Regions from separate parts of the Holtiella tumoricola genome, predicted to be linked through region 2. Evidence: predicted binding sites of a transcription regulator. Region 2 holds the regulator's gene; each other region holds the start of a gene.
The links. The regulator Rex, encoded in region 2, represses fermentation and respiration genes when NADH is low (regulators of the CRP and FNR family bind a similar motif). The targets are predictions, from matches to a motif close to ATTGTTAANTANTTAACAAT.
Positions count from the first base shown of each region.

Region 1: PBV87_RS04245 ((2Fe-2S) ferredoxin domain-containing protein) is a predicted target of Rex. The motif match lies at 1,252-1,271, and genes of this name have one in related genera.
Region 3: PBV87_RS05570 (phosphoenolpyruvate carboxykinase (ATP)) is a predicted target of Rex. The motif match lies at 1,442-1,461, and genes of this name have one in related genera.

Region 1 is NZ_JAQIFT010000016.1:138,824-142,115, reverse strand. It holds gene PBV87_RS04250 (MATE family efflux transporter) at 1-1,049, shown strand, start outside; gene PBV87_RS04245 ((2Fe-2S) ferredoxin domain-containing protein) at 1,286-1,537, shown strand; gene PBV87_RS04240 ([Fe-Fe] hydrogenase large subunit C-terminal domain-containing protein) at 1,528-3,237, shown strand; gene PBV87_RS04235 (SpoIIE family protein phosphatase) at 3,237-3,292, shown strand, end outside.
Region 2 is NZ_JAQIFT010000007.1:69,607-72,898, reverse strand. It holds gene PBV87_RS01135 (xanthine dehydrogenase family protein molybdopterin-binding subunit) at 1-35, opposite strand, end outside; gene PBV87_RS01130 ((2Fe-2S)-binding protein) at 38-493, opposite strand; gene PBV87_RS01125 (FAD binding domain-containing protein) at 508-1,296, opposite strand; gene PBV87_RS01120 (redox-sensing transcriptional repressor Rex) at 1,711-2,349, opposite strand; gene PBV87_RS01115 (ABC-F family ATP-binding cassette domain-containing protein) at 2,491-3,292, shown strand, end outside.
Region 3 is NZ_JAQIFT010000020.1:23,696-26,987, reverse strand. It holds gene trhA (PAQR family membrane homeostasis protein TrhA) at 1-612, opposite strand, end outside; gene PBV87_RS05575 (DUF1836 domain-containing protein) at 782-1,351, shown strand; gene PBV87_RS05570 (phosphoenolpyruvate carboxykinase (ATP)) at 1,590-3,248, shown strand.

The DNA.
Region 1 (3,292 bases), on a different contig from region 2:
TAGTCATCACTGTTGTTGTACAGGTATTTCCAACGCAAATGATAGGCTTTTTTAATAAGGAACCTAAAATTTTAGAACTTGGCACAAGTTACATAAAAATCGTTTCGTTTAGTTATATTTTAACAGCGATTACATTTGCTTATAGTTATGGGCTTAGATGTATTGGGCGTACAAAACTACCTATGGTTGCGAGTGCTATTGCAGTACTTATAAATATTATTTTTAATGCCATTTTTATTTTTGGATTAGGTATAGTAGAACCAATGGGGGTAGCCGGAGCAGCTCTTGCAACACTCCTTGCACGTATTGTAGAAACAGTATGTATCGTTGGTGGGATTTATATTAAAAAGTATGAGCTTGCAGCAAAAGCAAAAGAACTTTTTGTAGTCCCAAAAGAATTGATAGAAAAAGCAACCAAACCTATGCTTGCTATTACAGCCAATGAAATATGCTGGGGACTTGGTTCACTGATCTACACTAAAGCTTATGGACATATTGGTTCGACGGCAGTTACAAGCATTCAAATTGTTAATACCATTACAAACTTTTTCTTAGTGGTCATCTTTGCTATTGCGGCAGCAGTCCTTACTATAATAGGAAATGCCATTGGTGAAGGAGATATAGACAAAGCAAAATTATATGCTAAGCGTATTATTATCTTATCTACAGGACTAGGTATTTTGATTTCAATAGGGATTGCATTAACGGCGCCATTGGTTGTGAGTTGTTTTAATGTCACACCAGAAGTAGCTCAAATGACAATTAATGTATTACTCATTAATGCAGTAATTATTATACCGAGAGTTTATAATATTGTTATGATTATTGGTATTTTTAGAGGTGGTGGAGATACAAAATGCTCCCTTATTTTAGAAGCATGTACTATGTGGGGAATAGGTGTGCCCTTATCCTTTATTGGTGTCTATGTATTTAATTTAAGATTAGAGTATGTAGTGATGATGCTTATGCTAGAAGAAGTGGTGAAAGCTATTTTATGTATGACACGTTTTAAATCGTATAAATGGATTCATAATATGGTAGAGCATTAAATAAAAAAATACTTAAAAAGTATAAATGTTTGATGAGCATAAATACATTGTATAAATGGAGAAGAAAGAGTTATAAAACAATGAGCAATCTTGTTTTATAACTCTTTTTTCTATAGTTCGCATTCATATCATAACCTATGTAAAGAATTTTCCAAAGAAGGTTGATACTATGAAATAGAAAGTTTATAATAAAATCATAGTATTTGTTAAAATTTAGACTATTCAGGGGTGAGTCTATGGAAATTAAAGTATGTGTAGGAAGTGCATGTTATGTGAAAGGGTCTCATGACGTGATAGAAAGGCTTCAGCAACTAATCCGAGACTATCATTTAGAAGAACGTGTCATTTTGAAAGCAGCATTCTGTCTGGGGCATTGTACAGAGGCAGTTTCAGTAGAAATGGAGGGCTTGATTTATAGTGTTCCAAGAGAAGGTGTAGATGACTTTTTTAAAGAGCAAGTCTATAGGAGAGTGAGAACATGCAAGTAATGAATTTTTCAAGTACCAACTGTAAAAATTGTTATAAATGTGTCAGAACATGTGCAGTGAAGGCTATCGAAGTGAAAGATGATAAGGCACATATTATAACAGAAAGATGTGTGGCATGTGGCCATTGTTTAGTCGTATGTCCTCAAAATGCAAGGGATGTCAAATCTAGTTTAGACCAAGTTAAGGCAGCACTTGTAGAAAAGAAGCAAGTCGTTGTTTCTTTAGCACCCTCTTACCGTGCCTACTTTGAAGAAAGTAATAAATTTATAGCAGGGCTACGTGCACTTGGCTTTAATCAAATAGAAGAAACAGCTGTAGGAGCAGAAGTTGTTTCTAAAGCTTATGAAGACTACATACAAGAAACCGAGATAAAGGAATTGATTACAACATGCTGCCCATCTACGGTGAGACTTATTGAGCGCTATTATTCTGATTTGATTCCAAATATGATGCCTATTGTATCACCTATGATTGCACATGGGCGTATGATCAAAGAGGTTTCACCAGAAGCGTATACTGTCTTTATTGGACCTTGTATCTCAAAAATCTGTGAAGCCCTTAGTGAAGAGCTAGATGGGGATATAGATGCTGTACTTACCTTTGATGAAATCATGCACTATTTTGGTGAACAAGGCATTGATTATAAAAAATTAGAGCCAGATGAACCCAATCTTGTAGGGACTTTAAGAGGTAGTAAGTATCCTGTAGTAGGTGGTGTTTTAAATGGTATACGTAAAGTGATAGAGGATAATCATCTAGAAGTATTACGTGTACATGGTATGGAAAACTGCAAAGAAATACTCAATGACTTACGAGCAGGTAAATTGAAAAATGTATGTATTGAGATGAATATATGTAGTGAAAGTTGTATTGCAGGGCCAGGAGGTCATAACCAAGAAGGCAGCGTATTTACAAGATTAAGTGCCATTCAAAAGTTTATGCGTAAGCCAGTAGATCAAAAAAGTGATGTGAAATACTATAATCCAAAAGTATCTTTCTTACGTAATTTTAAAAATAAGCAGGTAGAAATTTATACAGCAACCAAGGAGCAGATTCATCAAGTCCTAGAAAGCATGGGAAAAGTTGAAAAAAGTGATGAACTAAACTGTGGAGCTTGTGGCTATGAAACTTGTCGTGACAAAGCTATTGCTGTATTACATGGTATGTCTCAAATAGATATGTGCTTACCTTATACAAGAAGTATTGCAGAAAGATTAAGCAACGAAATTTTCTACAACTCACCGAATAGTATTTTAATATTAGATAGACATTGTAAATTAATAGATATGAATCCAAGTAGTGAACAGCGCTTTGGATATAAAGGGGATTTAATGAAAGGTAAAAGCATCAGTATTATGATGGATCCTAAGCCTTTTGAAGAAGTGCTAAGAACAAAAACTTCTTCAAATAAGGAGAAAGTAGAATTTACAACCTATGACTTTATTGCCTATAGACATATTATTTACCTAGAAAAACAAAAAGCACTTTTGGTCATCTTTGCAGATATTACAGATGAAGAAAAGCGTAAAAAAGAAGTTTTAAGTTTAAAAGAAAGTACACTGGATGTGACTCAGTCTATTATTGACAAACAAATGCGTGTTGCACAAGAAATAGCCAGTTTGTTGGGAGAGACAACTGCTGAGACAAAAGTGGCTATTATGAAACTTAGGAAAGTGCTGAATGAAGAAGGTGACCGCTAGTGAGGTATTCCATAGATATAGGTAAATACAGTATGAACAAATACCACGAAGAGTT
Region 2 (3,292 bases):
TCTACTTTTACAACCTTTTGATTGACTACCTTCATATTTATGCCTCCTCTGAATGCAAGAATTTCTCAACAGCACGCATTTGCCCCATATAACCTGTACAACGGCATAAGTTTCCTGCTAAATAATGTTTAATCTCATCTACTGTTGGATTAACTAATTCTTTTTTCATTGCTAATACGTTCATAATAAAGCCTGGGCTACAGTAACCACATTGTTCTGCACCCTCATTAGCCATAAATTCTGCAAATACTTTAACTTCTTCTTCAAGCCCTTCTAATGTTGTCACCTTTCTTCCATTTGCACGTGCTGCTAATGTTGAGCAAGATAAAACAGGTACTTCATCTAACCACACTGTACATAAGCCACAATTAGCTGTATCACAACCACGTTTTACACTGTAATAACCTTCACTACGCAAGAAATCAATAAGGAGTAAATCACTTTCAATTTCTCTTTCATGTACTTTATTATTAATCCATACTTTTATTTTCATGATGCTCTCCTCACTTATGCTCTAATCTCATCTATAGCTCTTTTAACTAATGCTTGTGCTAACTGTTTGCGATAAGCTTCACCTGCTCGTAAGTTAGTCCCAAAATCTAACTCCTCTACAACCTTTTGTGCAGCCGCCTCAATTGTAGATTCTGTTAAACCACCTTGTAATAAAGCTTCTGCTTCATAGGCACGTTTTGCTTTATGAGGTCTTGCCCCTACCGAAATTTTTACGCCTTCATCAGCCTGACTTACAGCTACTGCAAGTACTGGGAAATCTGTTGCACTATTGCGCTGAGTATGATAGCTCGCTTTACTATCACTTTTTCGGATCATAACTTTTACAAGTATATCTTTATTTCTCTTTGCATTTACAAAGTCTTCTAAAGGCATAACACCACCTTTGTAAAGTTCCACATAAGTATCTAAAGCAAGCAGTGCTGTTAATACATCTGAAAAACCAAATCTTCCAAATACACTTCCACCTATAGTTGCAACATTTCTAAATTGTGTTCCTACAATGTCCTTAACACAATTTGCTACAATACCATCAAAATGCTCTTGTAAAAGCCTACTTGTTTCTACCTGTCTTAGGCTTGTCATACATCCGATTTCAATGTATTCATCTGTTTCTGTAATTTGGTCAAGTCCAAGTTTAGATAAATCAATAGCAGTATGTACAGCTTGTTTACCCATTTTAAGCCATAGCATGCCCCCTAAAATAACATTTTTCTTGTTGGCTACAAGCGTTTCGTACGCTTCTTCTAAACTAGTTGCTAATAAATACTGGTTAATGGTAATCACGCAAGACTCTCCTTTTATATTAAATCTATTTTTAAAATATTTTAGGCGCTAAAAAAGAGAAAAACTACAGTTTTCTAGCTTCCCTCTATCTATTTTCTTAATTATTTTTTTAAAATCCTATAATAATTTCTCTAATTATTATATTAGAATGTAAACTTACGTAAGTCAATACAATTTCGAACATTTTTCATTTCTATCGACTTTATAGTTCTATTTTTTCTTCATTTTATATAGAACCACTTATTTTTTCAAAAAAAATGTTCGGAATTCTTTTATTATATTCTGCTATCATTCTTATCTTTTTTCTAAGATAAATGTATAAAAAAATGTCCATCTATCTCTGTTATTTTTCAACGTATGATAGACGAACATTCTAAGTTTACGACTTTCCATATAGTTTGGAAGTTATTGATTTTATTCACCTTCACATTCATTAATTCTGTAAGCTAATGTCATTAATGAATGTGATAAATGTACATTTTCTACTTGTACGCCGTCTGGTACAAATAAATCTACAGGTGAGAAGTTCCATAAACCTCTTACACCCCATTTAGCCAGATTTTCGGCTGTTTCTTTAACTTTAGTCTTAGGCATTGTCAAAATAGCAATATCTACTTTATGTTCCTTAACGAACTCTTCCATTTTGTCTATATCCAGAACTTCTATTCCACGAATACTCATACCTACAAGTCTTGGATTGACATCAAATAATCCGATTAAATTAAAACCACGCTTTTCAAAGCTTGTATAATTTGCAAGAGCCTGTCCTAAATTCCCTACCCCTACAATAATCATACTATGTGTATTTTCAAGTCCTAATATTTTTCCGATCTCTTTGTGTAAATATTCAACATTATATCCATATCCTTGTTGTCCGAAACCGCCGAAGTTGTTAAGATCCTGCCTAATTTGAGAAGCTGTAACTTTCATTTTTTCACTTAGTTCTCTAGAAGATATTTTAGTTACGCCATTGTCAAGCAATTCTCCTAAATACCTATAGTACCTTGGCAATCTTCTAATTACTGCCATTGAAATCTTTCTCTCTTCAGTCACATCTTTACCTCCTTCTTTTTACTCTTATTCTATAGTATAGCATTTTAGTTTTTTTTTTGTCAATCTACATAGTTCATTCATAGCTTTTATTTTTGTCGTTTTTCTGTTAATATGAAACTACAATAATGAGGAGGTTCACTTATGATTGCTAATTGTCATGGTATTCGTAAGTCTTTTAACGAAGAACTTGTGTTAAAAGATGTTTCATTTCATATAGAAGATACAGAAAAAGTTGCCCTAGTTGGAAATAACGGGGCCGGCAAAACAACTTTATTCCGAATTTTAACTGGGGAACTTCACCCTGATGAAGGTGATCTATTTTTTGCAAAAGGATCCACTATTGGTTACTTAGAACAAAATATGCAGTTTAATTCTACTCATACGGTATATGAGGAATTACTTCATGTATTTGATGAGGTCATTGCATTAGAAGCTAAGCTTCATCAAATGGAAGAAGAAATTTCTCGTACTCATTCTATGGAATTAACCCATACGTACGATGCACTCCGTATAACTTTTGAAGATAAAAAGGGCTATGAATATAAAAGTCTTGTAAAAGGTGTTCTAAAAGGATTAGGCCTTAAAGAAGAAATTTATAATCAACCCATTACCACTTTATCCGGTGGTCAAAAAACACGTGTTGCCCTTGCTAAGCTTCTTTTAGAAGAGCCTAGCCTTCTCCTTCTTGACGAACCAACTAACCATCTTGATATCGCAGCTACAGAATGGTTAGAAAATTACTTAAGAAGTTACAAAGGTGCAGTTCTTGTAATCTCTCATGACCGTTACTTCCTTGATCGTGTTGTAACGAAAGTCGTTCACTTAGAATTTGGTCGTGCTATGGTCTATAATGGCAATTATAGTAACTTTATCATTGAAAGTGAAAAAGTCTATGAAGCAGCTATGCATCAATATGAAAAACAGCAACAAGAAATTGCCAAAC
Region 3 (3,292 bases), on a different contig from region 2:
TGCACTACCTAATAGCACAAAAATATGAAAGAGTTCATGGAAACCAAATTGTTCAGATATATTTGGCTTTTTAAAGCCATAAATAATACCCCCAATAGTATACATGATACCTCCTAGTGCTAACCATGTAGTGCCACCTACACTAAGCGCTTTGGTAAGAGGATTGAGTGCTAGGAGAGCAACCCATCCCATGCCAATATAAAAACTCGTTGATATCCAGCGTGGCATATTAATCCAAAACATTTTGAGTGTAATACCTATGATTGCTAAGGTCCAAACTAATGTAAGAATAGTAATTTGCCATACTCCAGAAAGCGTTAATAAACAAAATGGAGTATATGAGCCAGCGATAAGTATGAAGATCATAGAATGATCTAATTTTTTTAGCTTTAATAATACAGCATCTTTAGCACGTACAGCATGATAAATACCACTAGCAGTATATAAACTAACCAGGCTTAACCCAAAAATAATAATTGAGACAATAGCTGTTGTAGTAAGAGGAAGACCTTTACCACCATATATAAGTAAAAATATTGTTCCTACAAGAGATAAACCAGCACCTAAAAGATGTGTGTACGCATTAATAGGTTCTCTAACAGAATTATTCATTTAAACATCTCCTAACTATAATATGTAGTTTTTAATACTACTTAATATTATAACTAAAATATATCATATCATACATTCTATAGTCAATATAGTATCTAGAATAATTTGGCTTGATTTTATAAGGGGGATTAGTTATGATAAATTTAATAGGACTAAAGAAGGTGCGAATATGGAAAAGAAGTGGTTAGAAGAACAAGTAGCAAGCCTTAGATTAGATGAACATATGGCTTTAGAGGACATTCCTAATCTTGATTTATATATGGATCAATTGATTACTTTATTTGAAAGTAATCTTAGCCATACTAAGCGACATGAAGACGATAAGTTACTTACAAAAACAATGATTAACAACTACACAAAAGATAAAGTATTAATGCCAGCGCATAAGAAAAAGTATACAAAGGATCATATTGTTTTAATGCTACTTCTTTACCAATTAAAAAGTATTATTAGCATTAGTGATATAAAAGATGTATTTTCTGTGTTAAAGCAAGAAGATAATATAGATAGCGAGACATTAACAAATCTTTATAAGGCTTGTTTGAATAGTAGAGAGAAAGAAATGAGTTATTTTGAACTAGGTATAGAAAAAAGAGTTGATACTGTTAATGAGGAATTAGATAAATGGGGAATAAAAGATGAAAAGATAGGGGCAGCCCTTTTAGTCTTTACCTTAATTGAGCAAGCAATATATCATAAACGTTTGGCTGAAATTATTATTGATAAATGTATTAAATAATAAATAAAAAAGTTATGTTAATTAGTTAATTAACATAACTTTTTTATTTATTGAATGATATTTTTAATTAAATATAGATTTATATATATAGTTGTTAATTTATTAATAATATCTGAAATTTGTATTGACAAACATTGTAACAAATTAGATAATTATAATTGGGAAACGATTTTTTTTTGAATAATATTCCTAATAGCTATGTATATTTTACTTATGTGTAAATAAGGAGGAGTTTATAATGGCAACAAAATCTAGATTTCCAAGAACTGAAATTGGTGCAAACAATCCTATCTTTGGACAAATTCGTACCACAATTGAAACAGCATTTTACGGTAATAATGTAACACCAGTAACTTCTTTAAAAGAAGCTTACAAACTTGCTGCAAATGCACCAGGTACAATCGTAACAGATATTCCTGTATATAGACCAGACCTACTTGGTTTAGATGATGATACAAAAATTCTTCTTTTCAATGATGGTGCTGTAAGTGGACGTGCAGCAGCAGCTCGTAAAATTATGGGTGAACCAGGTGTTAACCAAGGTGAATATGCTCTTAAGATTAGTGAAGCTATCTACAAAGCACGTACTAAAAAATTATATCATGCACAAGCTATTGTAGGTCTTGATAAAGATTTTTCAGTAAAAGCACATCTTTGTATTCCAGCAACACAAGAAAATATTATGTATTCATGGTTATTAAACTTCCAAGCAATTAATGAAGAAGTAGCTAAAATGTATGCAGATTCTAAGGTATATCCAGATGGAGACCTTTACATATTCTCAGATCCAGATTGGTCACACCCAGATCATCCAATGGGACTTACATTCTTCGATCCAGAACATAACTGTGCAGCTATCTTAGGTATGAGATACTTTGGAGAACACAAAAAAGGTACATTAACACTTGCTTGGGCTATGGCTAATCGTCATGGCTATGCATCATGCCATGGTGGACAAAAACGCTATAACTTAGAAGATGGTAAATCATTTGTTGCTGGTGTATTTGGTCTTTCAGGATCAGGTAAATCAACACTTACACATGCTCGTCATGGTGGTAAATATGATATTACAGTACTTCATGATGATGCTTTTGTTATCTCAACAGAAAATGGTTCATCAGTAGCACTTGAACCAGCATACTTTGATAAAACACAAGACTATCCACTTACATGTGAAGATAACAAATATCTTGTTACAATGCAAAACTGTGGTGCTACAATGGATGAAGATGGTAAAATCGTTCCTGTTACAGAAGATGTTCGTAATGGTAACGGTCGTGCAGTAAAATCAATTCTTTGGTCACCAAACCGTGTAAATAAATTTGATGAACCAGTTAATGCAATCTTCTGGATTATGAAAGACCCTACAATTCCACCAATTGTTAAATTAAGTGGTGCAGAACTTGCTTCTGTAATGGGTGCTACACTTGCTACAAAACGTTCAAGTGCAGAAAGACTTGCTCCAGGTGTTGATCCAAATGCATTAGTAGTTGAACCATATGCTAACCCATTTAGAACATATCCATTAGTAAATGACTATGAAAAATTCAAAGCATTAGTTGCTGAAAGAAATGTAGATTGTTATATCTTAAATACTGGCGATTTCATGGGCAAAAAAGTAACACCAAAAGATACTTTAGGTGCTCTTGAAGCAGTAGTAGAAGGTAAAGCAGAATTCAAACCATGGGGACCATTCTCAGATATTCAAATTATGGAGATTGAAGGCTTTGTACCAAACTTTGAAGATGCTCAGTACGTTGAACAATTACAAAAACGTATGCAAGATCGTGTAGATTTCATTAAATCTCGCGATACAGAAAAGGGCGGATTCGATAAACTTCCAGCAGACGCTTTAGAAGCATTACAAAAAGTAGTTGACCAAGCACATAAAGCTTAACATACAAAAAAGGTGTTGCATGAATGCAGCACCTTTTTTGTATG